2 regions of the Nocardiopsis sp. CNS-639 genome follow, and region 2 is predicted to be linked to the other one. Evidence: predicted binding sites of a transcription regulator. Region 2 holds the regulator's gene; the other holds the start of a gene.

Region 1 (15,276 bases), on a different contig from region 2:
CCGGACGCGACCACGTTCGAGCGGCTCAACGCCATCGCGCCGACGGTCGCCCCGGACTCCGAGGCCCTCAACGTGGACTGGGACGAGCGCCTGCGCACCACCGCCCAGGCGCTGCGCAGGGAGGAGGAGGCGGAGGAGCTGATCACCGGCATCAGCGCGGCGTTCGCAGAGGTCGGCGAGCAGGTGCCCGACATCGGTTCCAGGACCTACCAGTGGGTGCGCGCCGACCCGGGGCAGTACGCCTTCGGCAACGGCTCGGTGCTCGAACTGTTCGGGCTGCGGCCCGCCGACAACCAGGACAACACCCAGACGGGCGATCCGCTGCCGCTGGAGCGCACCGGGGAACTCGACGCCGACGTGCTCATGGTGTGGGCCCCGACCGGGGAGGACCGCGACAGGCTGGCCGAGGACCCCCTCTTCCAGGAGCTGCCCGCGGTCGGGGACTCGACCGTGTACTACGCCGACCTGGCCTTCGCCAACGCGCTGAACTCCCCCGCGCCCATCGGGCTGGAGTGGCTCAGGGGCGAACTGGAGCCGGTCGTCGGACAGCTCTCCTGAGGGCTGCGGGCGGCCCCCGGTGGTCCCGCCCGCGGAGGCGGGACCACCGGGGGCCCGACCGTGCGACGCCTCCCCGACGACCGGACGCGCACCCCGGCGCCCCCGGCGGTCCGGCGGCTCCCCGACAACCAGGCGCACACCCCGGCGCCCCCGGCGGTGGGGCGGCTCCGCACCGACCGCACAGGCCCGGGCGGGTCGTCGGGCGGCGCGGGGAGCCGCCGCGCCACGGCGCCTCGAACGCGGGCGGTCCCCGGCGGCGCTCCCCCGGGTAAGCCGCCCGCGCCACGCGCTCAGGGCCGCGTGATGTTGGCCTCCGGGACGATCTCCGGGGCGCCGTGCTGGATCGCGTCCGCCTCCTGGTCGGTGTCCTGCTCCTGCGCCGCGCGCTCGGCCTCGATCCCCTTGCGGTAGTACTCGACCTCCCGCCCGACCTGCTCCTCGCTCCACTCCAGCGGACCGGCGAGCAGCTCGGCCGCCTCCTCGGCGGCGGCGATGCCCCGGTCCCAGGTCTCGAAGGAGATCCGGGTGCGCCGGGACAGGACGTCCTCCAGGTGGCGGGCCCCCTCGGCCTCGGCCGCGTAGACGATCTCGGCGCGCAGGTAGTCCTCGGCGTGCGCGAGCGGTCGGCCGAGGTCGGGGCGCTCCCGGATCAGGTCGAGCAGGTCGTGGACCGAGGCGCCGTAGCGGCGCAGCAGGTGGGTGACGCGGGAGACGTGCAGCCCCGAGTTCCGGGCCAGCCGGTGGCGCTGGTTGTACAGCGCCCAGTAGCCGTCCGCGCCCACCAGGGGCAGCCGGTCGGTGACCGAGGCCGGGATCCCGTTGCCCAGGCCGTGCGCGACCGCGTCCACCGCGTCCTTGGCCATCACGCGGTAGGTCGTGTACTTGCCCCCGGCGATGAGGACCAGGCCGGGCACGGGGTGGGCCACCGTGTGTTCGCGGGAGAGCTTGGAGGTCTCCTCCGACTCCCCCGTCAGCAGCGGGCGCAGCCCCGCGTACACGCCCTCGACGTCGTCCCGGCCCAGGGGCGTGCGCAGGACCTGGTTGACGTGGTCGAGGACGTAGTCGATGTCGGCCCGGCTCGCCGCGGGGTTCTCCTTGTCCAGGTCCCACGCGGTGTCGGTGGTGCCGATGATCCAGTGGCGGCCCCACGGGATGACGAACAGGACGCTCTTCTCGGTCCTCAGGATCATCCCGGAGGAGGCCTGGATGCGGTCGCGCGGCACCACGAGGTGGATGCCCTTGGACGCGCTGACGTGGATCTGGCCCCGGCCGCCGACCATCTCCTGGATGTCGTCGGTCCACACCCCGGCGGCGTTGACCACCTGGCGGGCCCGGACGCGCCGCTCGCCGCCGCCCTCCAGGTCGGCGACGGTGGCGCCGACGACGTGCTCGCCCTCGCGCAGGAACCCGACCGCCTGGGCGCGGGAGGCGATCTTGGCCCCCAGGCCGGCGGCGGTGCGCAGCACGCTGATGACCAGGCGGGCGTCGTCCACCTGGCAGTCCCAGTACTGGATGGCCCCGGCGAGGGCGCTGCGCTTGAGCGCGGGGAAGACCCGCAGCGCCCCGGACCTGGTCAGGTGGCGGTGCGTGGGAAGTCCGCGGTTGTTGCGCGAGCTCATGGCGAGGGCGTCGTAGAGGGTGACGCCCGCGCCGATGTAGGCGCGCTCCCAGTGGTGGGCGAACGGGAACAGGAACGGCACCGGGCGGACCAGGTGCGGGGCGATGGTGGTGAGGAGCAGGCCGCGTTCGTGGAGCGCCTCGCGGACGAGCTCGAAGTCGAACTGCTCCAGGTAGCGCAGGCCGCCGTGGATGAGCTTGCTGGACCGGCTGGAGGTGCCCGACGCGAAGTCGCGCGCCTCGACCAGCGCCGTGGACAGTCCGCGCGAGACCGCGTCCAGGGCGATGCCCGCCCCGACGATGCCTCCCCCGACCACGAGGACGTCGAGTTCCTCGTCGGCCATCGACGCGAGCGTCTCGGCGCGCCCCTTCGGTCCCAGCCAGGTGGTAGTCATCCGTCTCCTCCGTCTCGATGGGTCTCCTCCCAGGCGCATACCCGCCCCGGGCCCGTGTCCATCCGAGAGGGCCCCAGGCTAACCGGGGTCGATGATCACACCGGGTGTCCGGCACCGGCGTGTCACGGGGAGTTCGGACGGGGCGGGCCGGGGGCAGGAAGCGTTTCGCCTCCTCGGCAGGGCCGGGGCGGGGAGGGCGGCGGCCGCGGTGACCAGCCCTCCGACCAGGGCAGCTGCGCCCAGTCCGGCGGCCCCGGTCCCGGCGGTGACGCCGAGCAGGACGTCCCCGATGCTCTGCCGAAAGGCCCAGCGGACGCTCTGGCCCTGGGAGATGCCGGGGACCAGCAGGAGCGATCCGGCGGTGACCGTCAGCGCGCCGGGGGCGTCGGACCCGGCCGGACCGGGGCGGCGGCTGTCGGCGGGCAGGGCGCGCGGCGCCCCGCGGCGGGCCGGAGACGGCCCGCCCGCGAGGACCGACCGCCGGGTCGGAGCACCGGGTCAGGCCGTCTGGTCAGGCGGCCGGGTCAGGCCGCGTCGGCGTAGGCGTGCGCGTAGGCCAGGACGTCGGCGACGTACTCGTCGGAGCGGTTGTACTCCAGGATCGCCGCCTCCCAGTCGGCCGCGACGGTCAGGTCGCGGCCCTCCGCGCACAGGTACCGGGCCGCGGCGAGCGCGGCGTCGTCGATGTTGTGCGGGTCGGGGTCCCCACCGGACGGGGAGTCGCCCCAGCGCTCCCAGGTGTGCGGGATGAACTGCATCGGGCCGATCGCCCGGTCCCACTCGGTGTCGCCGTCGTACCGGCCGCCGTCGGTGTCCGGGATGGCCCTGGTCCGGTTGGTGCCGTCCAGCGGGATGCCGATGATGTCGACGGTCGTGTTGCCGTCGTCGCCGATCTCCCCCCCGGCGTAGGTGCCGTGGTGCGACTCGATGTAGCCGATCCCGGCCAGGGTGGGCCAGGACAGCTGGCACGAGGGCTGGTCCCGGGCGACCACCAGCTGCGCGCCCGCGTACCCCTCCAGGGCCCGGCGCGGGATCCCGGTCGCCTCCGACACCTGGTCGAGCCACTCGGCGCTGGGGCGCTCCTCGACGGCGGGGGTCTGGCGCTCGTCGGCGCCCGCCTCCTCGGGGGCGGGGTCGCCCTCCTCCGGGGCCACGTCCGCGGGCTCCGGCGGGCCGGTGAGCTCGTCGTGGGGCGGGGTCTGGATCGTGCCCGCCGGCGGCTCGACGCCCGAGGCACTGGGCGGCGACCACTCGTTGAACGCGTCGGAGATCCGGTTGACCAGGACGACCACTCCACCGGTCAGCAGCAGGCACACCGTCAGCGTCACGCAGACGGCGACCAGCGGGCCACGACTCCGGCGCCCCTCGGCCCCGGACGTGCGTCGTTCACCCATGGGCTCTCCACATCGTCAAGGAAACGTCAATTCCACATCACGCCGGAACCAAAGTACGCGACCGGCGGCCCCTCGTGCCCGGCGCCCTCGGGCACGGGGAGCCGCCGCGCGGCGGGGCCGCACACGCGAAGGGCTGCGCCGGCTGGGGCCGGCGCGGCCCTTTCAGGTCCGTGTCCTGGGCGAACACACCCCTCTAGTGCGGGTTGACCACGACCTCGACCCGCTGGAACTCCTTGAGGTCGGTGTAGCCGGAGGTGGCCATCGTGCGACGAAGAGCACCCATGAGGTTCATGGAACCGTCGCTGGTGGAGGCCGGGCCGTGCAGGATCGACTTCAGGTCGCCGATCGTGCCGACGTGGAGGCGCTCGCCGCGCGGCAGCTCGCTGTGGTGCGCCTCGCTGCCCCAGTGGTAGCCGCCGCCGGGCGCCTCGGTGGCGCGCGCGAGCGGGGAGCCCACCATGACGGCGTCGGCGCCGCAGGCCAGGGCCTTGGCGATGTCGCCGCTGCCGGTCATGCCGCCGTCGGCGATGACGTGCACGTACCGGCCGCCGGACTCGTCCAGGTAGTCGCGGCGGGCCGCGGCCACGTCGCCGATGGCGCTGGCCATCGGCACGGCCACGCCCAGCACGGAGCGGGTGGTGTGGCCCGAGCCGCCGCCGAAGCCGACCAGCACGCCCGCGGCGCCGGTGCGCATCAGGTGCAGCGCCGCCGTGTAGGTGGCGCAGCCGCCGACCACGACCGGCACGTCCAGCTCGTGGATGAACTGCTTGAGGTTGAGCGGCTCGGCGCGGCCGGACACGTGCTCCGCCGACACCGTGGTGCCGCGGATCACGAAGATGTCCACGCCCGCGTCGACGACCGCCTTGTGGTACTGGGCGGTGCGCTGCGGCGACAGCCGGGCCGCGGTGACCAGGCCCGCGTCGCGGATCTCCTCGATCCGGCGACCGATCAGCTCCTCCTGGATCGGCGCCGCGTAGATCTCCTGGAGCCGTCGGGTGGCGGCGACGTCGTCGAGCTCACGGATCTCCTGGAGCAGCGGATCCGGGTCCTCGTAGCGGGTCCAGAGCCCTTCGAGGTCGAGCACGCCGAGGCCGCCCTGCTCGCCCACGGCCACGACGGTCCGGGGCGAGGACACGCTGTCCATGGGGCTGACCACGAGCGGGGTCTCGAACCGGTAGGCGTCGATCTGCCAGGCGATGGACACCTCCTCCGGGTCCCGCGTCCGCCGGGCAGGCACGATCCCGATCTCGTCGAGCTCGTAGGCCCGGCGTCCGTTCTTGCCCAGCCCGATCTCCACCTGAGCCAACGTTTCGATCCCCTCTGACGTGCCTCGCCGGACGGTCTACCGGCGCGTTTCCTGCCGCCGTGAGTCTATCGACCCCGGAGGGGGGCGGCGCCGGGCCGCCCGGCCGCCGCGTCAGCGGGCGTTGTAGTTGGGCGCCTCGACCGTCATCTTGATGTCGTGCGGGTGGCTCTCGCGCAGACCGGCGCTGGTGATGCGCATCAGCTGACCGCGCTCGCGCAGCTCGTCCAGCGTGCGGGTCCCGGCGTACCACATGGACTGGTGCAGACCACCGACGAGCTGGTGGGCGACCGCCTGGAGCGGGCCGCGGAAGGGCACCTGGCCCTCGATGCCCTCGGGGACCAGCTTGTCCTCGCTGGCCACGTCGGCCTGCGCGTAGCGGTCCTTGGAGAAGGAGCGGCCGCGCATGGCGCCGAGCGAGCCCATGCCCCGGTAGGCCTTGAACTGCTTGCCGTTGATGAAGATCAGCTCGCCGGGGCTCTCCTCCACGCCCGCGAGCAGGCTGCCGAGCATCACGGTGCTGGCCCCGGCCGCGATGGCCTTGGCGATCTCACCGGAGTACTGGAGTCCGCCGTCGGCGATGAGCGGGACGCCCGCCGGGCCGCACGCCTTGGCGGCCTCCAGGATGGCGGTGAGCTGCGGGGCGCCCACACCGGCCACGACCCGCGTGGTGCAGATGGAGCCCGGGCCCACACCGACCTTGACGGCGTCGGCCCCGGCGTCGATGAGCAGCTGCGCCCCGGCGCGGGTGGCGACGTTGCCCGCGACGATGTCGGCGCGCGAGTTGGCCTTGAGCTTGGCGATCATGTCCGCGAGCCCCGAGGAGTGGCCGTGGGCGGTGTCCACGACGATGAAGTCGACGCCGGCCTCCACGAGCCGCTTGGCGCGCTCCTCGGCCTCGGCGCCCACGCCAACGGCGCCGCCGACGACGAGGCGGCCGTCGGCGTCCTTGGTGGCGTCGGGGTACTGCTCGCTCTTGATGAAGTCCTTGACGGTGATCAGGCCGCGCAGGCGGTTCTGGCCGTCGACCAGCGGCAGCTTCTCGACCTTGTGCCTGCGCAGCAGGTCGAAGGCCTGCTCCCGGCTGACGCCCACGGGAGCGGTGACCAGGTTCTCCGTGGTCATCACGTCGCGGACCAGGCGGCCCCGGTCGCTCTCGAAGCGCATGTCCCGGTTGGTCACGATGCCGACCAGGATCCCGGCGCCGTCGGTGACGGGCACGCCGGAGATCCGGTAGTGGGCGCACAGGCGCTCGACCTCGGCGAGGGTGTCCTCGGGCTGACAGGTGACCGGGTCGGTGACCATGCCCGCCTCGGAGCGCTTGACCAGGTCGACCTGGCTGGCCTGGTCCTCGACGGAGAGGTTGCGGTGCAGGACGCCCGCGCCGCCCTGGCGGGCCATCGCCACGGCCATGCGGGCCTCGGTGACGGTGTCCATCGCCGCGGACAGCAGCGGGATCCGCAGCGTGAGGTTGCGGGACAGGCGGGTGGTGGTGTCGACCTCGCCCGGCTGGAGATCGGAGTAGGCCGGGACCAGAAGGACGTCGTCGTAGGTCAGTCCGGGGGGAAGGAGTTTGTCCCCGTAGTCGCTGTACTCCTGGCTCTGGCCCATGACACAACCTCCGCTTTCCCGGCACACCTGCGCGGTCTCGCCCTCGCGTGTCGTCTCATCCTAGGTCGTGGTCCCGTGCGCCTCCGGTGGAACAGGGTGTTTGACCCGTCACCCCGGGCCGAAAGTGACCAGCCTCACGGTTTGCGCGGCCCTCTCTCCGTCCCCGCCGCGCACGCGGATTCCCCTGCGCCCCAGGGGGTTCGGGTCCCGCCCCCGCTCCTGCCGTCCCCGGGAGAGGGGAAGGCGGCGGTCGGGGCCGTTCCGGACCTCGCCGCGGTTCCCGGTAGCGGTCGCCGCGCAAAGGGTCACATGAGGTGGTCACCCCATGACCCGATCCGTGGCACGCGCCTCGGGAGAACGGGCGGCTCTAGGGGCGGAGGTAGCCCGACGGCCCGAGGGCGCGGCAGTATCCGCGCGCCCGGGGGCGGTTGGGGCACCGGCGGCGTCCGGGCCGGGGGCGTCCGGAGTGCTCAGGGGACGAGGCGGTTCGCCACGGCCACCTGCCGAAGCCGAGCAATAGCTCGGTGCTGGGCAACCCGTACCGCTCCCGCCGACATTCCAAGGACATGTCCCGTCTCATCCGCCGTAAGTCCTGCGATGACCCTCATGACCAGCAGTTTGCGCTGCTGTTCGGGCAGCTCGTCGAGAAGCTCCCGGGCCCGCTGGGCCTCGATCACCCGCACCGCCGACTCCTCGGGCCCCGGCCCCTCGTCGGGGCGCTCGGGCACGGAGTCGGTGGGCACCGTCTCGACCCTGCCCGCACCGCGCAGGGTGTCGGCCACCTTGTGGGCCGCTATGCCGAACACGAAGGCCGCGAAGGGGCGGCCGCGGTCCTGGTAGCGCGGTATCGCCGAGAGCAGGGCGATACACACCTCCTGGGCCACGTCGTCGGAGTAGTGGGCCAGCCCCGAGACCCGGGCCAGGCGGGCACGGCAGTACCTGACCACCATGGGGCGGACCTCGCGCAGCAGCGAGTCCATCGCCCCGTCGTCCCCCCGGACCGCCAGCGATCCCAGATGGTTCAACCCCGTGTGGTCCCGCTGCCCCCGGGCGCCTGCATCCGTCACCGTCACGCTAGGAATGATGCCCCCACCGCCGGACTGAACCACTCGGATCGGCAACTACAGAATGGTCACGTTTCGGGAAAATCACCCGAAAACATCTGCGCCGCCGAGGGAAACCTGTGACGTGCGTGATAGTGCGCGGGGGCGGAGCAACCGCTCCGCCCCCGTCGCAGCCGGGCCGTGTCCGCCGGACGCGCCCCGGCCGCCGTGCCTAGTGGCTGTGGCCGTGCCCGTCGTCCTCATCGTCCTCGGGCTTGTCCGCCACCAGCACCTCGGTGGTCAGCAGCATGCCCGCGATGGAGGCGGCGTTCTGCACGGCGGAGCGGGACACCTTGACCGGGTCGAGGATGCCCTGCGAGGTCAGGTCGCCGTAGGTGCCGGTCGCGGCGTTGTAGCCGTGGCCGACCTCCAGCTCCGACACGCGGTGGGTGACCACGTAGCCCTCGGCGCCCGCGTTCTCCGCGATCCACCGGGCGGGCTCGACCAGGGCGCGGCGCACGATCGCCACACCGGTGGCCTCGTCGCCCGTCAGGCCGAGGTCGTCCGAGTCCAGCGCCTTGGAAGCGTGCACCAGGGAGGCGCCGCCACCGGCGACGATACCCTCCTCGATGGCCGCGCGGGTCGCCGAGATGGCGTCCTCCAGGCGGTGCTTCTTCTCCTTGAGCTCCACCTCGGTGGCGGCGCCCACGCGCAGGACGGAGACACCGCCCGCGAGCTTGGCCAGGCGCTCCTGGAGCTTCTCGCGGTCCCAGTCGGAGTCGCTCGCCTCGATCTCCTTGCGGATCTGGCGGACGCGGTCCTCGACCTCGGACTGCTCCCCGGCGCCGTCCACGATGGTGGTGGCGTCCTTGGTGATCGTGACGCGGCGGGCGCCGCCCAGCGCGTCGAGGTCCACGTTCTCCAGGGTCAGGCCGACCTCCTCGGCGACGACCTGGCCGCCGGTGAGGACCGCGATGTCCTGGAGCATGGCCTTGCGGCGCTCGCCGAAGCCGGGCGCCTTGACGGCGGCGACGTTGAGGGTGCCGCGGATCTTGTTGAGCACCAGGGCGCCCAGGGCGTCACCGTCGATGTCCTCGGCGATGATGAGCAGGGGCTTCTTGCTCTGGACGACCTTCTCCAGCACGGGCAGCAGGTCGTTGAGGCTGCTGATCTTGCCCTGGTTGATCAGGATCAGCGCGTCCTCCAGCACCGCCTCCTGGCGGTCGCCGTCGGTGACGAAGTAGGGCGAGACGTAGCCCTTGTCGAACTGGAGGCCCTCGGTGAAGTCCAGGTCCAGACCGAAGGTCGGGGCCTCCTCCACCGTGATGACGCCGTCCTTGCCGACCTTGTCGAACGCCTCGGCGATCAGGTCGCCGATCTGGGCGTCCTGGGCGGAGTTGGTGGCGACGTAGGCGATGTCCGCGCGCTCCTCGACGGGGCGGGCGCGCTCCAGGAGGACCTCCGACACCTTGGCGGCGGCGGCGTCGATGCCCTTCTTCAGGGACATCGGGGAGGCGCCGGCGGCCACGCTGCGCAGACCCTCGCGGACGAGGGCCTGGGCCAGGACGGTCGCGGTGGTGGTGCCGTCACCGGCCGCGTCGTTGGTCTTGGTGGCGACCTCCTTGACCAGCTGGGCGCCCAGGTTCTCGTAGGGGTCGTCCAGCTCGACCTCACGGGCGACGGTCACGCCGTCGTTCGTGATGGTGGGGGCGCCGAACTTCTTGTCGATGACGACGTTGCGACCGCGCGGGCCGAGCGTCACCTTGACGGCGTTGGCGAGGCGGTCGACGCCCCGCTCGAGGGCGCGACGGGCGTCGTCCTCGAACTCCAGGATCTTCGGCATGTGGGTGCTTCCTCTTCAGGCTGGTCGAAAGAGAGCATCCCGCCCGCCCGGCTGTGCGCCGACCGGTGCGGGATGCGGATGGCTCCGGGCCCGATGGAGCGGGCCCCGCGGAGACCTACTTCTCGACGACAGCGAGAAGGTCGCGGGCGGAGAGCACCAGGTACTCCTCGCCGTCGTACTTGACCTCGGTGCCGCCGTACTTGCTGTACAGGACGACGTCGCCGACCTTCACGTCCAGCGGGATGCGGTTCTCGCCCTCGTCGTCCCAGCGGCCCGGGCCCACGGCCAGGACCTCGCCCTCCTGGGGCTTCTCCTTGGCGGTGTCCGGGATGACCAGACCGGAAGCGGTGGTCTGCTCGGCCTCCAGCGTCCGGACCACGACGCGGTCCTCGAGCGGCTTCAGCACGGTCTTGGTGGCGGTCGACACGGTGTGACCTCCCCCTTCAAGGTTTCGGTGTACTGATCTCGGCCCGCACTGGTGCACGGACCGACTGCGAAAAAGGGGCGACCACGGCGGCCTGTCGTCGCGGGTGCCAGACCGGCCTCGTCGCGGTTAGCACTCTACCCCCGAGAGTGCCAGAATGGAAATGTGACCGTGACCCCCGGTCAGGGGACTTCCCCGGGGGCTCCCCTCCGGGGCGGGGCCCGGTCGCGTCCGCACACCGCTCCTTCGACGCCCGGGGGGAACCCATGCGCCTGCCCGCCTTCGAGGCCCTGCTCACCGACGCGGGCCGGGAGGTCCTGGCGGGGGTGGACCCGAAGGCCGCCGCCGGGGACCAGCTCGCCGCGGCCTCACTGCTGCGCGGTGATCCGCGCGTGGCGGCCCTCGACCCCGGTCTACCCGTATCCGAGCTGGTAAACGCCGTCCTGACCCAGGTCTCCCTGCGCGAACGCGGGCGGGCCAAGTTCGGCGAACTCGCGCGGCGGATGTTCTTCACGCCCAACGGGCTGGAGCAGTCCACCCGGCGCGTGGTGGCCGACTACCGCGCGGAGCGCATGGCCGGGGCGATCGGACCGGCCGGGTCGTCGGGGCGGGGCCTGGACGGCGCCACCGCGGGCGACCTGTGCTGCGGGGTCGGCGCGGACCTGCTGGCCCTGGCCGCGCGCGGCGTTCCGGTCGAGGGCGTGGACGCCGACCCCCTCACGGTCGCGGTGGCCCGCGCCAACATCGGGGCCATGGGCCTGTCCGGGCTGGCCCGGGTCCGCGAGGGCGACGCCTCCGCGACCGCGCCCGGCCGGTACCCGCTGCTGTTCTGCGACCCCGCCCGGCGGGGCGGGCGCGGCCGGGTGTTCGACCCCTCGGCCTACTCCCCGCCGTGGGACACGGCCGTGGACCTGGCCGCGGGGGCGGAGGCGGCCTGCCTCAAGGCCGCGCCGGGCATCCCGCACGAGGTGCTGCCCGGGGACGCGGCGGCCGAGTGGATCTCGGTGGACGGCGAGCTGAAGGAGACCGCCCTGTGGTTCGGCGCGCTGGCCGACGGGCCGCGGCGCCGGGCGACGGTGCTGCACGAGCGCGAGGGGCTGCTCGCCCGCGAGGGCGCGGTGGCGCACCTGGACGCCGACCCCGGTCTTGGCCCGGCTCCGGTGGCGGCGGCCCGGCGCTACCTGTACGACCCGGACCCGGCCGTGGTGCGCTCGCACCTGGTGGCGGAGGCGGCGGCGCGGGTGGACGGCACCCTGCTGGACGAGCGGATCGCGTACTTCACCGCGGACAGCGCGGTGCTCTCGCCGCTGTGGCGGGTGCTGGAGGTGGTGGAGGTGCTGCCGTTCTCGCTCAAGCGGCTGCGCTCGGCGGTGCGCGGCCTCGGGGCGGGGACGGTGACCGTCAAGAAGCGGGGCTCGGCGGTGGACACCGAGAAGCTGCGCCGGGACCTGCGCGCCGCCGGCCCGGAGTCGGTGACGGTCGTGCTCACGCGGATCGGCGATCGGCCCTTCTGCCTGCTGTGCCGCGAGGTGGGCGACCCGCGGCGGGGTTAGCGGGCCGACCGGTGCGGACCGGCCGGTGCGAGCCGACGGGTTCCGCCGCAGGTGCGTGCAGGGGGTCGCCTCCGCCGGTGCGGACCGACGGGTTCCGCCGCAGGTGCGTGCAGGGGGTCGCCTCCGCCGGTGCGGGCCGGCGGATCACGCCACCGGCGCGCCTACGGGACCGCCTCCACCGGCGCTCCCGCCACCGGCTCACCGTCGGCGTCGACGGTGAGCCGGTGGGGGGCCGTTCGCGAGGAGCGCGTGCCGGTGTCCACAGGCCCGACGGGGGGCTGGCGGGCGGTGGAGGCGTCGGCCTAGGCTGGATTCGGGGGCGCCACGCGTCGCCGTCGGGTGAGTGCGCCGCCCCCGTGTTCGAGTGTCCCTCTCCCCGCGACCGGCCCGCAAGGACACGTTTTCACCTGTGGACAACCGTGGACGAGGTGGCTGGAGTGCACCCTGGGGCCGCGGATCACGACATCGGGCCAGATCGTTACCTTCCCCACCCAGATCTTTGGCGGTCCCCTGGGGGAGGAGCGGCGCGTGTCGTTAAACTGGCGGCGCGAATTCTTTCCCTTCTCATGGATTCACCCGGAAGGCCGTGATCGTTGACCCGCCCCCGCGGTTCAGCAGAAGAACAGGCCTTGCCTCGCGTGTATACGCTCAGTCACACTCCAGTCACGATGAGGCCGTACTGGTGCAAAAACACCGCCCACCCGGGGACCATCGAGAACCCGAGCCGTCCGGAACCCACCGTCCACTCCCCCGGACGGGTACGGGAGCGCCAGAAAAATAAGGAGCACCTCGGTGGAACAGACCAATCACAACTTCCTCAACGGAGGAGGTCAGGCGGGGATCTCCGACCGCATGCGTGACCTGCTCTCCCAGGCCGCTCAGGAGCACGTCTCCGAGCAGAAGTCGCAGGGCGCCGTCAGCGAGGAGATGCGCCAGCGCCTGGAGGGCATGGAGTGGCTGCTCCGCGAGCTGCGCGAGCGCGAGCTCACCGCCCTCACCGAGTCGGTCGCCACGGTCAACGGCCGCGTCGACGAGTTCCTCGCCCGGCCGCCGGAGTGGGCGGAGACCCTCGCCGAGCACATCGAGGTCGTCGCCCAGCAGGTCAAGCCCCTCTCGGACCTGCCCTCCCTGCGCGCGGACACCCACCGCATCGCCGGTCACCTGGACACCGCGCTCACCCGCCTCCAGCGGATGGCGGAGACGGGCAACCGCACCTCCGAGCAGGTCAACGAGCTGGGCGAGCGCCTGACCGGGCTGGACGAGAGCCTCGACACCCGTCTGAACGGACTCGGCGAGACCCTCGGCGCCCGCCTGGACGGGCTGAGCGAGACCTTCGGCGCCCGCCTGGACGCGCTCGACACCGCGCTGGCCTCCCTGACCGCCAGGACCGAGGCCGTGCAGGCGTCGCTGTCCGCGCTCTCGGAGTCGGCGGAGAGCCGCCACGAGGCCCTCACCGCCGCGGTCGGCGAGAGCCGCACCGAACTGGCCGAGGCGCTCGCCGGCGGGCGGACCGAGATCTCCGAGGCCCTGGCCGAGGGCCGCACCGAGCTGGCCGAGGCCGTGGCCGCGAGCCGCGAGAGCCTCACCGCCGCCGTCAACGAGAGCCGCGAGAGCCTCACCGCCGTCGTGAGCGAGAGCCGCGAGGCCCTGGCCGCGGCCGACGCCCGGCTGGGCGAGACCGTCGAGGCCAAGGCCGAGGAGGCCGCCGCCAGGGCGGAGCAGGCCAACGGCGAGCTGCGCACGCTCGTGGAGGAGCGCACCGAGCGTCTGCGCACCTCGATGGAGGAGCGCACCGCCGAGCAGCACGAGACGCTGCTGTCGCGCCTTCAGGAGAACACCGGCGAGCTGGGCGAGCGCACCGCCGCCCTGACCGAGGAGCTGGGCGCCCTGTCCGCCTCCTCCGCCGAGCGCCACGAGTCCCTCGCCGCCAAGCTGACCGAGAGCGTCGGCTACCTCAGCACCCAGGCCGAGGAGAACAACGCCGAGACGACCGCCGCGGTCGCCGACGTCACCGGCGCGCTCGCCAAGCTCCGCGAGGACCACGAGTCGTCGCTCACCGAGCTGCGCACCCACCTGCGCCAGCGCCTGGCCGAGCTCAACGAGCAGATGGAGCTGGGCCGCACCGAGACCCGGGAGCAGGCCGAGGCCGCCTCCGAGCGCCTGCGCGAGGCGGTGACCGAGCGCACCGACGCCCTGGGCGCCCGGATCGCCGAGGACGCCGAGCGCGTCACCTCCGACTTCGCCGAGCTGCGGACGTTCGTCCAGGAGAACGGCGACCGGCTCGCCACCGAGTCCGAGGAGCGTTCGCGGACGCTGACCGAGTCGCTCACCGAGCGGGTGGAGGCGCACCGGGCGGCGCTGGACGAGCGTCTGGAGCGCCAGCGCGAGGCACTGACCGGCAAGGTCGACACCCACCTGGCGCAGATCACCGGCAAGGTGGACCACGAGCTGGGCCGCCTCACCGACCGCTTCGACACCTTCGAGGGGCACTTCGAGGGAAGCTTCGAGGGGGTCGAGGGCAAGCTCGACCGCATCGACGGCCGTATGGACGGCGTCAACGGCCGCCTGGACGGCCTGGACGGCCGGGTCAACGGTGTCGAGGGCCAGTTCGAGGGCGTCAGCGGGCACTTCGAGGGCGTGGACGGCCGCATGGAGGCCCTCGACGACCGGCTGGAGGCGCTCAACCAGCGGCTCAACCAGCTGCCGCAGACCATGGAGGTCAGCGAGCTGCACCGCCGCCTGACCGAACTCGTGGAGCGGCCGCAGCTGGACCACACCGGCAAGCTGGACGAGATCGACGAGCACGTCACCTCGGCCGTGGCGCCGGTGCTGCGCGAGCTGAAGCAGCGCCCGGACCGGCACGAGCTGGAGGAGACCGTCACCGAGGCGGTCGAGAACTCGCACGACGACATCACCAAGCGGTTCGCCTCCCTGGAGGAGACGGTGCTCGCCCTGGCCGAGGCGCTGCTGCGCCCTGGCCGGGACGGCAAGAAGAAGCGCCGCCGCGACGAGGACGAGGACGACGAGTAGCCGGTAGCGCGGGGTCCGCGTAGGCGGTCCGCCCGATGGTCGCCGGGCGGACGCGGACCGGCGAACGGCGGAGGGGCCGGGGCACCCGAGGTGCCCCGGCCCCCGTGTGTACGCAGGCCGCGCCGGTAAGCCGGGGTCCCGCGCCCGGAGCGGGCCCCGAGCACCAGCACCGGCTACGGCTACGGCTACGGCTACGGCTACGGCTACGGCTACGGCTACGGCTACGGGCACAGGGTCACCGCAGGTCGGAGACCGCGCACCGCGGCCGCGGCCTCTCCGCCGGGCCCGCTCAGACCGTGAAGACGATCTTGCCGAACTGCTCGCCCCCGGCCATCGCCCGGAAGCCCTCCTCGGCCCGGGCCAGGGGCAGCACCCGGTCGATCTCGGGCCGGATGCCGGTACGCACGCACATCCGGGCCAGGGCTGCCAGCTCCTCACGGGTGCCCATGGTGGAGCCCAGGACCCGCAGCTGGAGGAAGAACACCCGGTTGAGTTCGGCCGGAGG
Region 2 (15,276 bases):
TGTGGACAACGTGCGGGAGGGACGGGGTCGGGGCGTCGGCGTCCGCGCGCGGGACCGGTCGGGCGCCTCCTACCCGGGGGGCCAGTTGAGTCCGCGGCCGCCGAGCAGGTGCCCGTGGAGGTGGAAGACCGTCTGCCCGGCGCCGCTGCCGGTGTTGAACACCAGCCGGTAGCCCTGGTCGGTGACGCCCTCGTCCACGGCCACCTCGTGCGCCACCCGGACGATCTCGTCGAGCAGGCCGGTGTCCGCCGCCGCGGCCTCGGCGGCGTTGGGGTGGTGCTCGCGCGGGATGACCAGCACGTGCGTGGGCGCCTGGGGGTTGATGTCGCGGAAGGCGACCGCGCGCTCGCTCTCGCGCACGATCTCGGCGGGCACCTCCCCCTTCACGATCTTGCAGAAAAGACAGTCGTCCTGGGCCATCGCTCACCTTTTTTACGTCCGCGCGACCGCCGAAAGGGCCGCCGTATCGGGTTCGTCCGGGACCATGATGCCGCAGGTCGCCGTCGGGCGGGCCCACGGCGGAGGGCTTGGGAGGCGCTGTGGGCGAGCGGATTCGGCGACGCCCGGCGCCCCGGGCGCGATAGGCTTTCCACCCGTGCGCGTCAGGTCGTCGGCTCCGTCCGGCCCCGGCCATATTCCCGCGTGTTCGGATTGAAACGCACGTCTACCTGGAAAAGAAGAGGTATGCCCTTTCGTAAACCCCGCGACAAGGGTGTGCGTCGAACTGATGTGACGACAGAAACCATGGTGGCCGGTGCCACCACGGCACCGCTCTCGGTGGAGTGGGACGCCGACCACGCCGTGACGGAGCTCTACCGGGAGCACTACCGTCCGCTCGTTCGGCTCGCCGCCCTGCTGGTCCGCGACCACGCGACCGCGGAAGAGGTCGTCCAGGACTCGTTCGTCGCCATGCACGGAGCGTGGCGCCGCCTGCGCGACCCGAACAAGGCCCTGTCCTACCTGCGCCAGGCCGTGGTGAACAAGGCCCGGTCCGTACTCCGCCACAGGGCGGTCGTGGAGAAGCACGCGCCCAAGGCCCTGCCCGACGCCCCCAGCGCGGAACACGGCGCGCTGAGCCTGTTGGAGCGCGAAGCCGTCATCCGTGCCCTGCGCAAACTACCCACCCGTCAGCGAGAGGCCATCGTGCTCCGGTACTACGGCGACCTGTCCGAGGCACAGATCGCGGACGCCATGGGGATCAGCCGGGGTGCGGTGAAGAGCCACACGTCCCGCGGTATCTCCGCGCTCCGCTCTGTTCTGGAGCAAACGACATGACCAGCCCCACGAACCCCACGAACGATCCGTTCGAGGAGCAGCTGCGCCACCTGCTCAAGGCCGAGGCCGACACGGTCACGACCTCTCCCGAGGCGTTGAACCTGATCCGTGAGCGCACCGAGCGCAGTCGCGGTTCGGCCTGGTTCGGTATGCCCTGGCTACGTCCGGCGGTGGCGGTGGCGGGAGCCGCCCTGATCGCCGGGTCCGTGGCCATCTCCAGCCCCCAGGTCCGCGACCACGTGCTGGAGATCGTCCCCGCGGGCGCCGACCGCGAGGGCGCGCCCGCCGAGGAGGAGGGCGAGGGCGGCGGTGTGATCGCTCCCGACCCCTCCACCGGCTCCGTGGACGGCACCACCCAGCAGGAGGAGGAGCCGCCGCGCGACCCGGCCTCCTCCCCCACCCCGGAGGACGACGAGGAGGAGCCCGCTCCCTCCGAGGAGGGCGTCACGGCCGCCACCACCTGTCCGACGCCCGAGGAGCCCGCCTCCCCGACCCCGTCCAGCTCCGAGGAGGAGAAGGGCGAGAAGGCCGCCTCCGAGGAGGAGTGCGAGCCCAGCGACGAGCCGAGCAGCGGCACCGGCGACGGGTCCACCGGTGAGGAGGGCGGCGGTGACAGCGGCGGCGGGACCGGTGGTGAGGAGCCCTCCGGCGGCGACGGCACCGGCGGCGAGGGCGGCGGGACCGGAGGCGACGGAACCGGCACCGGCGGCACCGGCACCACCGGAGGCGACAACGGCGCCAAGACGGCTCCCAGCAGCTGACACACCCCCCACGGAGGGCCCGTCCCCGTACACGTCGGGGCCGGTCCGCGCAGGAGTCATCCGCTGGACACACGAGAGGCGCCCGGACACGTCCGGGCGCCTCTCGTGTGTTCAGCGTCGGGCCGTGCGCCCTACCAGCGGCCGGTGCGGGCCTGGAGCACCGACAGGGCGGCGACCCCGGCGGTGGAGGTGCGCAGCACGCTCGGTCCCAGCAGCGCCCGGACCGCGCCCGCGGCGTCGAACGCCTCCAGCTCGGCGTCGGAGAAGCCGCCCTCGGGACCGACCACCACGACGACGCCGGCGTCCTGTCCGACAGGCAGTTCCAGCTGTGACAGGCGGCTGGCGCCGTCCTCGTGCAGCACGACGCCCAGGTCCGCCCCCGCCAGCAGTTCGACCACGGCGGTGCGGTCGGCGAGGTCGGCCACCTCGGGCAGCCGCGCACGCCGGGCCTGCTTGGCCGCCTCGCGGGCGGTCGCACGCCACTTGGCCAGCGCCTTGGCGGCGCGGTCGCCCTTCCAGCGGGTGACGCAGCGCTCCGCCGCCCAGGGCACGACCGCGTCCGCCCCGGCCTCGGTCATCATCTCCACGGCCAGTTCGCCCCGGTCGCCCTTGGGCAGTGCCTGGACCACGGTCAGGCGGGGGCGGGGCGCCGGTTCCTCCCGGCGGTCCACCACCGCGCAGACGATGTGGTCCCTGCCCACGGCGGTCACCGTGCAGCGGGCGCGCAGACCGCGTCCGTCGGAGAGGTCGACGGTCTCGCCCTCCCGGATGCGGCGCACCACGGCGGCGTGGCGGCCCTCGGCGCCGTCCACCGTCACCCGGTCGGCCGCCAGGTCGGCGGCTTCGACCAGGAAGACCGGCGGTGTCACTTGGCGCCGAAGGCGTCGCGGATCTTGGAGAAGAACCCGCCGTGTCCGGGGCTGAAGCGTCCCGGGGTCTGGTCCTCGCCGCGCAGTTCGGCGAACTTGCGCAGGAGGGCCTCCTGCTCCTCGTCCAGCCTGCTCGGGGTCTCCACGTCGACGCGGATGCGCAGGTCGCCCCGGCCGCCGCCGTCGAGGTGGCTGACGCCCTTGTTGGGGAGGGTGATGACGTGGCCGGAGTTGGTGCCCGGGCGCAGGTCGATGTTCTCGGTGCCGTCGAGGGTGTCGAAGGCGAAGGAGGCGCCCAGCGCGGCGGCCGTCATGGGGACGGTCACCGTGCAGTGCAGGTCGTCGCCGCGGCGTTCGAAGGTGGGGTGCGGGCGCTGGATGATCTCCAGGATGATGTCGCCGCGCGGTCCGCCGTTGGGGCCGACCTCACCCTCCCCGGCGAGCTGGATGCGGGTGCCGTCGTCGACGCCCGCGGGGATCTTGACGGTGCGGGTGACCTTCTCGCGCACCCGGCCCTCGCCCGCGCAGTCGCCGCAGGGGTTGGTGATGACCGAGCCCTGGCCCGAGCACTGGGGGCAGGGGCGGGAGGTCATGACCTGGCCGAGGAAGGACCGCGTGACCTGGGAGACCTCGCCCTGTCCGTGGCACATCTCACAGGTGGTGCGGTGCGAACCGGCCGCCGTCCCCTCGCCCTGGCAGGTCTCGCACAGGATGGCGGTGGGGAAGGTGATCTCCTTGCTGACCCCGAACGCGGTCTCCACCAGGTCGAGTTCGACGCGGATCTTGATGCTGCGCCCGCGGCGGACCCGCTCCCGGGGGCCGCGCCCGCCGGGCTGGCCGCCGCCGAAGAAGGCGTTCATGATGTCGTCGAAGGCGAACCCGCCCGCGCCGCCGAAGCCCCCGGCCCCGCCGCCGCCGGGCGCGTAGGGGTCCTGGCCCATGTCGAACATCCGGCGCTTGTTCTCGTCGGAGAGGACCTCGTAGGCCTGGGTCACCTCCTTGAAGCGCTCCTGGGTTGCGGGGTCCGGATTGATGTCCGGGTGGAGTTCGCGCGCGAGCCGCCGGTAGGCCTTCTTGATCTCGTCCTTGGACGCGTCGCGACGCACTCCGAGAACCTGGTAATAGTCTCTGGCCACTGGGTTACTGTCCTGCCAAAATCTGTCCGACATAGCGAGCCACGGCGCGTACTGCTCCCATCGTCCCCGGATAGTCCATCCGGGTGGGTCCCACCACACCGATCTTGGCGAGCGACTGGTTTCCCACACCGTAGTCCGCCGACACGATGGAGGTGGACCTCAGGCCCTCGTGGAAGTTCTCCGCGCCGATGCGCACCGTGAGCATCGACGGGTCCTTGGCCTCTCCCAGCAAACGGATGAGGACCATGTTCTCTTCCAGTGCCTCCAGGACGTCCCTGAGGCTGGCGGCGAAGTCGACGGCGGCGAGGTTGGCCGTCCCCGCGAGGACGATCTTCTCCTCGTGCCGCTCGACGAGGCTCTCCAGCAGGACGGAGAGGACCGACACCGCCATCTGGCGGTGTTCGGGCGCCACCTGCGGAGGCAGGTCCTCCACCGCGTCGGGCACGTCGCCGAGGTGGCGTCCGGCGATGGCCCGGTTCAACATCGCGCGCAGGTCGTTGACGGCGGCCTCGTGGACCTCTCCCAGGCCGTCGATGACGCGCTGCTCGACCCGGCCCGTGTTGGTGATCACGACCATCATGATCCGCTGCCCCCCGAGGGGGACCAGTTCCACGTGCTGCACCGACGAGCGGGTCAGCGACGGGTACTGGACGATCGCGACCTGGCGGGTGAGCTGCGCGAGGAGCCGCACGGTCCGGGCGACGATCTCGTCGAGGTCCACGGCGCCGGTGAGGAATGACTCGATGGCGCGCCGCTCCGCGCTGGAGAGCGGTTTGACCGAGGAGAGCCGGTCGACGAAGAGCCGGTACCCCTTGTCCGTGGGAACGCGTCCGGCACTGGTGTGCGGCTGCGCGATGTAGCCGTCCTCCTCGAGGGCGACCATGTCGTTGCGGATGGTCGCCGGGGAGACTCCGAGCCGGTGCCGGTCGGCCAGGGCCTTGGAACCCACGGGCTCGTTGGTGTTGACGAAGTCCTCGACGACGGCACGCAGGACCGCGAGCTTGCGCTCATCCAGCACTCGCCACCTCCTGGCACTCCATGGTCCTCAGTGCTAAGTCTATGCCCGGCCGCAAACCCTGACGGTTACCCGCGGGTGGTGAAGCCGCGGCGCGGCCGTGTCACCCCTGCTCCCGCCGGGAACGCGGCACGCGCCGCGGCCGACGGGGCGCCGGCGCGCGCCACCAGTAGACTGCACGACCGTGGCTACCAAGGGAACCGGCCGTTACGGCCGCGACGTGCTCGCCGGGGACTGGCGCCGCCCGAAGAAGAAGGCGGTCCGCGAGGTGCCCCTGGAGAGGGAACTGGTCGTGGAGGACGCCGAGGAGGCGTTCTGCGGGGCGGTGATGGCCTGGGACAAGGCCACCGTCACGTTGGAGGACCGGCACGGCCGCCGCCGCGTGTTCGACCTCGCCCCCGCCGCGTTCCTGGTCGACGGCGAGCCGGTGACCCTCGTGCGCCCCTCCACCGCTCCACGGGGGCCGCTGCGCAGCGCCTCCGGGTCGGTGGCGGTACCGGGCGCGCGGGCGCGCACGGCCCGGGAGAGCCGGATCTACGTGGAGGGCGTCCACGACGCCGAGCTGGTGGAGAAGGTCTGGGGCCACGACCTGCGCGTGGAGGGGGTGGCCGTCGAGTTCCTGGAGGGGGTCGACGACCTGCCCTCGATCGTGGCGGAGTTCTCACCCGGGCCCGGCAGGAGGCTGGGCGTCCTGGTGGATCACCTGGTACCGGGATCCAAGGAGACGCGGATCGCCGAGCGGGTGCGCGGCGAGCACGTGCTGGTGGCCGGGCACCCCTACGTCGACGTCTGGCAGGCGGTGCGGCCGGGTTCCGTGGGGATCGGGGCATGGCCCGAGGTGCCGCGCGGCGTCCCCTGGAAGGAGGGGGTCGTGAGCGCCCTGGGCTGGCGGATGGAGACGGGAGAGGCGTGGCGCCGGATCCTGGGGTCGGTCCGTACCTATGCTGATCTGGAGCCGGCTCTGCTCGGCCGGGTGGAGGAACTGATCGACTTCGTCACCGGGCCGCACCCGGACGCTCCCTAGCGAGCGCTGCGCGCGGGAGGAGCGGTAGGACCTAGGATTTGACCTGGGCGAGGCGCCGGTCCCCGTGTCCGGTGCCGAGGCCGCCCGCCTCCGGCCCGCGCGGTCGTCGGTACAGCACGGTAGTACAGAACCTCCCTCTCATCAGCGGAGCCAAGGAAGAGCATGAGCCAGACCCCGACGAACCCCCCGCCCCCGGAGGATCCCCACCGGGGACAGCAGCAGGAGCACGGGCAGGACGGTCAGCAGGAGTACGGACAGCGGCCCCCGCAGCCGGAAGCCGGCCAGCAGCCCGCCTACGGACAGCCGTCCGGGGCGCAGCCGCCCTACGCTCCGCAGCCCGACCAGGACCACGGCCAGCAGCCCTCGGGCGCGCAGCCCGCCTACGGCCAGCCCTCCGGCGCGCAGTCCCCGTACGCCCCGCAGCCCGGGCAGGGCTACCAGGGCTACGGCCAGGCCCCGGGGGCGCAGCCCGACTTCGCACCGCCCCCCGGCGCCCCGTCGCCGTACGCGCCCCAGCCCGGTCAGGGCCAGCCCGCCTACGGTCAGCCCTCGGGCGCGCAGTCGCCGTACGCCCCGCAGTTCGAGCAGGGGCAGCAGGGCTACGGCCAGGCCTCGGGAGCCCAGCCCGGCTACGCCCCGCAACCCGAATACGGTCAGCAGCCCTACGCCCAGCCCCAGCAGGGCGAGTACGGCCAGCCCCCGGCCGGACAGCAGCAGCCCGGTTTCGCACCGCCGGAAGGCACCCCCGAGCAGCCCGGCTACGGGCAGCAGACGGCCTACGGCCAGACCCCGGGGGCGCAGCCCGCCTACGGTCAGCCCTCCGGCGCCCAGTCCCCGTACGCACCGCAGCCCGACCAGGGACAGCAGGGCTACGCCCAGGCACCGGGAGCGCAGCCCTCCGGCGCCCAGCCCGGCTACGCCCCGCAGCCCGAGTACGGTCAGCAGCCCTACGGCCAGCCCCAACAGCCCCAGCAGGGGGTCTACGGCCAGCCCACTCCGAGCCAGCAGCAGCCCTACCCGGGCGCGCCCGCGGCGTACGGGCAGCCGGGCGTTCCGGGCCAGCCCCAGCAGGGCGCGCCGGGCGGCGACAACAGCACGCTCGTGGCCATGCTCGCCCACCTGTCGGGCTTCGTGGTCGCCTGCCTGGGCTGGATCCCGCCGCTGGCCATCTACTTCGCCAAGCGCAACCAGTCGCCGTTCGTCCGCCACCACGCGGCCGAGGCGGCCAACTTCCAGCTCACCCTGCTGATCCCCTACCTCTTCGCGTGGGTGGCCTTCATCGGCCTGGGTATCTTCTTCCCAGAGCTGTCCTGGATCGGATCCCTCCTGGTCGCCCTGATCTGGGTCGTCGCTATCGTGTTCGGCGTCCTGGGCGCCAACGGCGCCAACAAGGGGACGTGGTACCGCTACCCGGTGAGCATCCGCCTGTTGAAGTGATCCGCTCCCGCACGCAGTCCGAGCGCATCCGCACGAAGGAACCCAACATGTCCTATCCCAGCAACCCTCCCGAGGGCCCCTACGGCCAGGGCCAGCAGCCCGGCCAGGACTCCGGCGGTTACCCCTCCCAGCACGGTTACCCCACCGGTGGCCAGCCCGGCTACCAGCAGGGCGGCTATCCGCTCCCGCCCGGCCAGCCCGGGTACCAGGAGCAGTCCGGCGGATATCCGGGCCAGCCCGGTGGCTACCCCGGCCAGCCCGGGTACGAGCAGACCGGCGGCTACCAGTCCCACTACCAGCAGGGCGGTTACGGCCAGCCCCCGCACGGCGCCTACGGCCCCTCCTCGGCCACGACCGGCCAGCCCAGTCCGGACGAGCGCCAGATGGCGATGTTCGCCCACGTGGGCGGCGGCGTCATCGGCTGGCTCGTGCCGCTGATCATCTTCTTCGTCAAGAAGGACGAGTCGCCGTTCGTCCGCAACCAGGCCGCGCAGGCGCTGAACTTCCAGCTCCTGATCCTGATCGGCTACCTGATCTCCAGCGTCCTGATGATCGTCATCATCGGGTTCCTGACCTGGTTCATCTGCTGGATCGCGGCCGTCGCCCTCGGCATCATCGGCGGTGTGGCCGCCAACCGGGGCGAGTGGTACCGCTACCCGTTCAACGTCAGCTGGATCAAGTAGTCCGGCGCTTCGGCGGACGCGAGGGGGCCCGGCCGTCGGCCGGGCCCCCTCGCCGTGTCCGGCCCCGGCCGGAGGGGCTCAGGTGAGGTCGCGCACCACGGCGTCGGCGAGCAGGCGCCCGCGCAGGGTGAGGGCCGCGCGGCCCTCCTCGTGGGCGTCCGCGTCCAGCAGGCCCTCGGCGACGGCCCGCTTGGCCGCGTCGCGGCCGTGCGGTTCGAGCAGGTCCAGCGGGCACCCGCCCTCCACACGCAGTTCCAGCAGGACGCGTTCGAAGCGGCGCTCCTCCTCGGTGAGCACCTCGCGGGCCAGGCCCGGGCTGTGCCCGGCGGCCAGGCGGGCGGCGTAGGCGGCCGGGTGCTTGACGTTCCACCAGCGGGTGCCGCCCACGTGGCTGTGCGCGCCCGGGCCCACGCCCCACCAGTGGCCGCCGGTCCAGTACAGGAGGTTGTGCCTGCTGCGGCCCTGCTCGGTGCGCGCCCAGTTGGACACCTCGTAGGCGCTGAACCCGGCCGCGGTGAGGACCTCCTCGGCCATGAGGTAGCGGTCGGCCATCGTGTCGTCGTCGGGCTCGGCGAGTTCGCCCCGGCGCACGCGGGCGGCCAGGCGGGTGCCCTCCTCGACGATGAGGGAGTAGGCCGAGACGTGGTCGGGTCCGGCGGAGACCGCGGCCTCCAGGGAGGCCCGCCAGTCCTCGTCGCCCTCCCCGGGAGTGCCGTAGATCAGGTCGAGGTTGACGTGCTCGAACCCTGCCCGCCGCGCCCACTCCACGCACTGCTCGGGGCGTCCGGGCGTGTGGCCGCGCTCCAGCACCCGCAGCACGTGCTCGCGGGCGCTCTGCATACCGAAGGACACACGGGTGAACCCGGCCTCGCGCAGCCGCGCGAGGTAGTCGGGGGTGACCGTCTCGGGGTTGGCCTCGGTGGTCAGCTCGGCGTCGGGCGTGAACCCGAAGCGCTCGCGCACGGCGGTGACGACGCGGCCCAGGTCCTCGGCCGACAGCAGGGTGGGCGTACCTCCGCCGACGAACAGCGTGCTGACCGGCGGGCGCTCCCCCGTCAGGACCCGGTCGGCCAGCGCGACCTCCGCGATCGCCTGGTCGGCGTAGGTCTCGCGGGAGGCGGTGGCGGTGCCGTCGCGGGAGACCAGTTCCTCGGCCGTGTAGGTGTTGAAGTCGCAGTAACCGCAGCGGGTGACGCAGAAGGGCACGTGGACGTAGAACCCGAGGGGCCGCCCGCCGAGTTCGGCGAGGGACGGCCCGGGCAGTTCGCCGGTGCTCGGTACGGGATCGCCGTCGAGGGCAACGGAAGGCATACCTCCAGTGTCGCCGACCGGCCGGTGTGCCCTGGTCCCCCGCGTCGGGCACGCGGGGGCTCGGGTACGGCGGTGCGGGATCGGAGGCGGGGAAGCGGGGGGTTACGGGATCGGGGAGCAGGGATCGGGAGATCGGGACGGGACGCGGGGTGTGGGGATCAGGCGGGGAGGGCTGTGGGGAGGACGGCCCGGTCAGACCCGGGGGCGCTCCGCCCGGGCGTGCGCGGGGGCGGCGTCGACCCGGGTGAGGGGGGCGGGGTTCCTGGTGGGGGCGATGGCGGTGGAGCCGCGGACGACCAGCTCGGGGTCGAAGACGTACTCGGTGTGGGAGACGGGGTGTCCGGCGATCTCGTCGCACAGGGCGCGCACGGCGGCCAGCGCCATGGCGTTGACCGGCTGCCGGACGGTGGTCAGCGGGGGGTCGGTGAAGGCGATGAGCTGGGAGTCGTCGAAGCCGACCACCGAGAAGTCCCGGGGGACGCTCAGGCCGCGCTGGCGGGCGGCCCGGATGGCGCCCAGGGCCATCATGTCCGAGCCGCAGACCATCGCGGTGACGCCGCGTTCGATCAGCCGGGTGGCGGCGGCGTGGCCGCCCTCCACGCCGAACAGCGACAGCTCCACGAGGTCCTCGCCGTCCAGGCCGTGCTGCGCCAGGGCCCGGTGGTACCCGTCGAGCTTGCGGCGGACCGGAACGTAGCGCTCGGGGCCGCTGGTGAACCCGATGCGGGTGTGGCCGAGGGCGACCAGGTGGTTGACGGCCAGGTGCCCGGCCTCCCGGTCGTCGCAGGAGATGAAGGCGGCGGGGATGGCGTCGGCGTACCCGTTGACCAGCACGATCGGGAGTCTGCGCGAGACCAGGGCGTGATAGCGCTCGTGGGGGGCGGTGGTGTCGGCGTGGCGCCCGGAGACGAAGAGGATGCCGGAGACGTTGCGCTCCAGCAGCAGCTCCACGTACTCGTCCTCCGTTATCCCGCCGGGGGTCTGGGTGCACAGCACCGGCGTGTACCCGCGCTGGGCGAGCGCCCCCTCGGCCGCCTGGGCGAACATCGGGAAGACGGGGTTCTCCAGTTCGGGTATGACCATGCCGACCAGTCCGGCGGAGCGCTGCCGCAGCCGGGCGGGGCGCTCGTAGCCGAGGACGTCCAGCGCCGTCAGGACGGCCTTGCGGGTGTCGCTGCCGACGCCCGGCTTGTCGTTGAGCACCCGCGAGACGGTGGCCTCGCTGACGCCTGCGTGCCGCGCGATGTCGGCAAGTCGTGGACCCATGGGCGCAACTCTAGTCGAGATCGTCGTCACACGGCCGAAAATTGGCGGTAATCTTGCGCAAGAAATTGCACTCGTCACAGGGAAGGACCCCCGCTGATGGAGCCTCAGTCGCACTGGTGGCGTGACGCGGCGATCTACCAGATCTACGTCCGCAGCTTCGCCGACTCCAACGGTGACGGTGAGGGCGACCTCGCCGGTATCCGCGAGCGCCTCCCCCACCTGGCCGAACTCGGCGTGGACGCGATCTGGCTGACGCCGTTCTACGTCTCCCCCCTCGCCGACGGCGGTTACGACGTCGCCGACTACCGCGACGTCGATCCCCGTTTCGGGACCCTGGAGGACTTCGACGCCCTCCTGGAGACCGCCCACGGGATGGGCATCCGCCTGATCATCGACGTGGTGCCCAACCACTCCTCCTCCGCCCACCGGTGGTTCAAGGAGGCCGCGGCCGCCGAGCCGGGCGAGCACGCCCGCTCGCGGTACGTCTTCCGGGACGGCAGGGGACCCGACGGGGAGGAGCCGCCGAACAACTGGAAGTCGATCTTCGGCGGCCCGGCCTGGACCCGCCTCAAGCGGCCCGACGGCACCCCCGAGCAGTGGTACCTGCACCTGTTCGACCCCGAGCAGCCCGACTTCGACTGGACCAACCAGGAGGTGCACGACGAGTTCGACGACGTGCTGCGCTTCTGGCTGGACCGGGGCGTGGACGGGTTCCGCATCGACGTCGCGCACGGCATGGTCAAGGACCCGGCGATGCCCGACATCGCCGAGGACGCCAAGGCCGACATGCTCGACGGCAGCACCTCGCTGCCCTACTTCGACCAGGACGGCGTGCACGAGATCTACCGCCGCTGGGCGCGGATCGCCGCCGAGTACCCGGGCGACCGCGCCCTGGTGGCCGAGGCGTGGGTGGAGGACGCCCAGCGGGTGGCCCGCTACCTGCGCCCGGACGAACTGCACCAGGCGTTCAACTTCGAGTACCTGACCGCGCCGTGGGACGCCGGGCGCCTGCGCGAGGTCATCGACGTGTCCCTGGCCGCCAACACCGCGGTGGGCGCGACCACCACGTGGGTGCTGTCCAACCACGACGTGACCCGCCACGTGACCCGCTTCGGCGGCGGTGAGCAGGGGCTGCGCCGTGCGCGCGCGGCGACGCTGCTGATGCTGGGCCTGCCGGGTTCGGTGTACCTGTACCAGGGCGAGGAGCTGGGACTGCCCGAGGTCACCGACCTGCCCGAGGACTCGCTGCAGGACCCGACCTGGGAGCGTTCGGGCCGCACCGACCGCGGCCGGGACGGCTGCCGGGTGCCGCTGCCGTGGGGCGGCGACCAGGCGCCGTACGGGTTCGGCCCCGAGGGCAGCGTTCCGTGGCTGCCGATGCCCGAGGGCTGGGGCGCCCTGTCGCGCGCCGCCCAGCGCGGGGTGGAGGGCTCCACGCTGGAGCTGTACACGAAGGCGCTGCGCCTGCGCCGGGAGCTGGACGCGCTCGGCGACGGCTCGATGGCCTGGCTGGACGCGCCCGGCGGCGTGCTGTACTTCGAGCGCGAGCCGGGTGTGCGCGTCGCGGTGAACCTCACCGGGGAGGCCGTGGAGCTGGCGGCCGACGGCGAGGTGCTCGTGGCCAGCGGTCCGGTCGGCGCGCCCGCCGGAGGCACCCTGACGCTGCCCGCCGAGACGGCGGTGTGGCTGCGCGGCTGAAGGGCTGCGCGGCTGAAGGGCTGAGCGACTGAGCCCGCGCGTGCGGTGCCGGACACGGGGTCCGGCACCGCACGCGGTGCGGGCCGGTGCCGGTCAGCACCGTCCTGCTGGCGCGGGGATCTCCTTCGGCAAGCTCGCTGGGCGAACGTGCTCCCAGCCGACCCCCGCCTCCCAGCACTGACCGTTGTCGCCCGTGCCCACCACGACCGCCCGCTCCCCAGGGGCTGGCGTGGAACCCGCGCGCTTTACCGGTGCCAGGCCGAGGTCGCCTTGAAGGCCCACCCCCTGCGGCGCACCACCAAGCCCACGCCCTACGGATGCCTGGACGCCGTCACCGACACGCTCCACCCCTGACCGCCTGCGGCGCGCCTCCACAGGAGGCTCCCCCGCCAGCACTCTGTGGCGGGCCGGACCCGAACCGGGTTCGAGTGGTCCGCGGTGGCGTGTTCAATGGTGTTACGAAATCGCTGCCCATCACAGGATCTATCAGCGAACGGTCACCGCACCGCTACCCAGAGCACGATGTCACGCGCCCGTTTCCGTGGCGTTTCCACATCTTTATGCGGGAGATCCGCAAACTCTTTCAAAGCTTGCAAGTTATTGCTAGCGTCACATCACCACGCATGCCCTCGACGGCCGGAACGCATGCGCGACCCTCCTCAGCACGGCCTCCCGGAAGGAAGACAGCATGAGATTCCGCAGCGCACGAGCGGTCACGGGCATCGCCGCGATCGCACTGATGGCGACCGCGTGCAGTGGCGGCGGCGACGAGGGCGGGGAGGCCGCCGCCGAGGGCAGCCTCGTCATCTGGTCCGACCCCGAGCGCGCCGACGCCATCAAGGCGGCCGCCCAGGAGTTCGCCGAGGCCAACGGCATCGAGGTCGAGGTCCAGGGCCTGACCTTCGGCGACATCCAGGGCGACGTGCTCAACGCCCACCAGGCCGGAAACGCCCCCGACGTCTTCATCGGCGCCCACGACTGGACGGGCAACCTCGTGCGCAACGGCGCCGTCCAGCCCATCGAGCTGCCCCAGGACCGCGCCTCCGGCCTGGACGAGACCTCGTTGCAGGCCCTCAACTACGACGGCCAGCTCTTCGGTGTTCCCTACTCCCAGGAGAACATCTTCCTCATGCGCAACACCGACCTGGCGCCGGCCGCCCCCGCGACCTTCGAGGAGATGGTCGAGGTCGGCACCGAGCTCAAGGACTCCGGTGAGACCAGCGAGGTCCTGTCCATGGCCGTGGGCCAGGAGGGCGACCCCTACCGGATGAACGCCCTGTTCACCTCCGCGGGCGGCTACCTCTTCGGCCAGGACGAGGAGGGCAACTGGGACCCGACCGACCTGGGCGTGGGCACCGACGAGTCCATCGCGGCCATGGAGAAGGTCGCCGAGTACGGCGAGGCCGGGGAGGGCGTGCTGCGCCGCTCCATCACCCTGGAGAACGACGCCTCCCTGTTCTACGAGGGCGAGGCCCCCTTCTTCGTCGCGGGCCCGTGGAACGTCGCCGACGCCAACGAGGCGGGCGTCAACTACGAGATCAGCCCCATCCCCGGCTTCGAGGGCGAGGAGCCCGCCAGCCCCTACATCGGCTACCAGGCGTTCTTCGTCACCGAGGGCAGCGCCAACAGCGCCCTGGCCCAGGAGTTCGTGACCAACTACGTCACCGACACCGACTTCGTCCTCAGCCTCTACGAGGCCGACCCCCGCATGCCGGTGCAGACCGAGGCCCTGGAGAGCGTCTCGGCCGACGACCCCACCATCGCCGCGATCTCCGAGGCCGGGGCCGAGGGCATGCCGATGCCCTCCATCCCGGAGATGGGCGAGACGTGGGAGCCGCTGGGCATCGCCCAGGCCGCCGTCATCGCCGGTGAGGACGTGCGCGAGGCCATGGAGGCCGCCCACGAAACGATCGCCTCGCAGATCGGCGAGTAGCGGTGGCGTCCAAGAAGACAGCGGGCGCTCCCTCACCGGGGGCGCCCGCCCGCACGCCCCTGCCGGGCGGCCGGTTCGCCGGGAACGGTTCACTGGCCGGGCAGCTCGTCAAGATCGCCCTGCTGGGCCTGTTCACCGCCCTGGGCGTGTGGGCGGTGCTGCCCCTGTACGTGGCGGGCAACTGGTGGGGCATCGGCCTGGTCGTGGCCGTGGTCGGCCTCGTCTACTGGGTCTACCTGTCCAAGCGCGCCGTCCCGGTCAAGTACCTGGTCCCGGGCGTGCTGTTCCTGCTCACCTTCCAGATCCTGCCGGTGCTCTACACGATGAGCACCTCGGTGACCAACCTCAGCGACGGCCACCGGGGCGACAAGGAACAGGCCATCGCCTCCATCGAGGCCTACTCGGTGAGCAGCCCGGACGGGGCCGAGGAGTACACCCTGACCGTGGCGGTCACCGGCTCGCCCGAGACCGGTGAGCTGGTCTTCCTGCTCACCGACCCCGAGGGCCGGGCCTACGCCGGAACCGAGGAGGGGCTCACCGAGCTCGACGGCGCGACCGTGGAGCCCTCGGGCAAGGTCACCGAGGCCTTCGGGTACACGATCCTGTCCCCCACCCAGGTCAACGCGCGCAGCGACGAGCTCCAGGCGTTCGCGGTGCCCACCGGCAGCGGCACGGGCATCCGCTCCAGCGGCCTGTCCACCGCCTTCGAGGGGACCGCGACCCGTGCCTACGACGCCGGGTGCGACTGCGTCACCGACGCCGAGACCGGGATCGTCTACCACGCGGACAACGAGCGCGGCGCGTTCTACAACGAGGACGGGGAGCGGCTCGCCCAGGGCTGGCAGGTCGGCGTGGGCTTCGACAACTT

What was found. The regulator HrcA, encoded in region 2, represses chaperone genes, less so after heat shock. The targets are predictions, from matches to a motif close to TTGGCACTCTCNNNNNGAGAGTGCCAA.
Region 1: the regulator HrcA is predicted to act here: its motif matches at 10,318-10,344, upstream of groES (co-chaperone GroES).

What each region holds. Positions count from the first base shown of each region.
Region 1 is NZ_KB906865.1:85,450-100,725, forward strand. It holds gene G011_RS0118590 (ABC transporter substrate-binding protein) at 1-558, shown strand, start outside; gene glpD (glycerol-3-phosphate dehydrogenase) at 849-2,570, opposite strand; gene G011_RS0118600 (lytic transglycosylase domain-containing protein) at 3,095-3,964, opposite strand; gene G011_RS0118605 (GuaB3 family IMP dehydrogenase-related protein) at 4,158-5,261, opposite strand; gene guaB (IMP dehydrogenase) at 5,382-6,878, opposite strand; gene G011_RS0118615 (sigma-70 family RNA polymerase sigma factor) at 7,349-7,945, opposite strand; gene groL (chaperonin GroEL) at 8,154-9,764, opposite strand; gene groES (co-chaperone GroES) at 9,880-10,191, opposite strand; gene G011_RS0118630 (class I SAM-dependent methyltransferase) at 10,455-11,741, shown strand; gene G011_RS0118640 (hypothetical protein) at 12,534-14,771, shown strand; gene G011_RS0118645 (zinc-binding dehydrogenase) at 15,061-15,276, opposite strand, start outside.
Region 2 is NZ_KB906854.1:355,398-370,673, reverse strand. It holds gene G011_RS0101465 (histidine triad nucleotide-binding protein) at 70-420, opposite strand; gene G011_RS0101460 (SigE family RNA polymerase sigma factor) at 745-1,275, shown strand; gene G011_RS0101455 (hypothetical protein) at 1,272-2,036, shown strand; gene G011_RS0101450 (16S rRNA (uracil(1498)-N(3))-methyltransferase) at 2,168-2,905, opposite strand; gene dnaJ (molecular chaperone DnaJ) at 2,902-4,041, opposite strand; gene hrcA (heat-inducible transcriptional repressor HrcA) at 4,046-5,059, opposite strand; gene G011_RS0101435 (DUF3097 domain-containing protein) at 5,241-6,080, shown strand; gene G011_RS0101430 (DUF4870 domain-containing protein) at 7,188-7,517, shown strand; gene G011_RS0101425 (DUF4870 domain-containing protein) at 7,565-8,200, shown strand; gene hemW (radical SAM family heme chaperone HemW) at 8,279-9,511, opposite strand; gene G011_RS0101415 (LacI family DNA-binding transcriptional regulator) at 9,704-10,777, opposite strand; gene G011_RS0101410 (glycoside hydrolase family 13 protein) at 10,874-12,475, shown strand; gene G011_RS0101400 (maltose ABC transporter substrate-binding protein) at 13,164-14,408, shown strand; gene G011_RS0101395 (ABC transporter permease subunit) at 14,411-15,276, shown strand, end outside.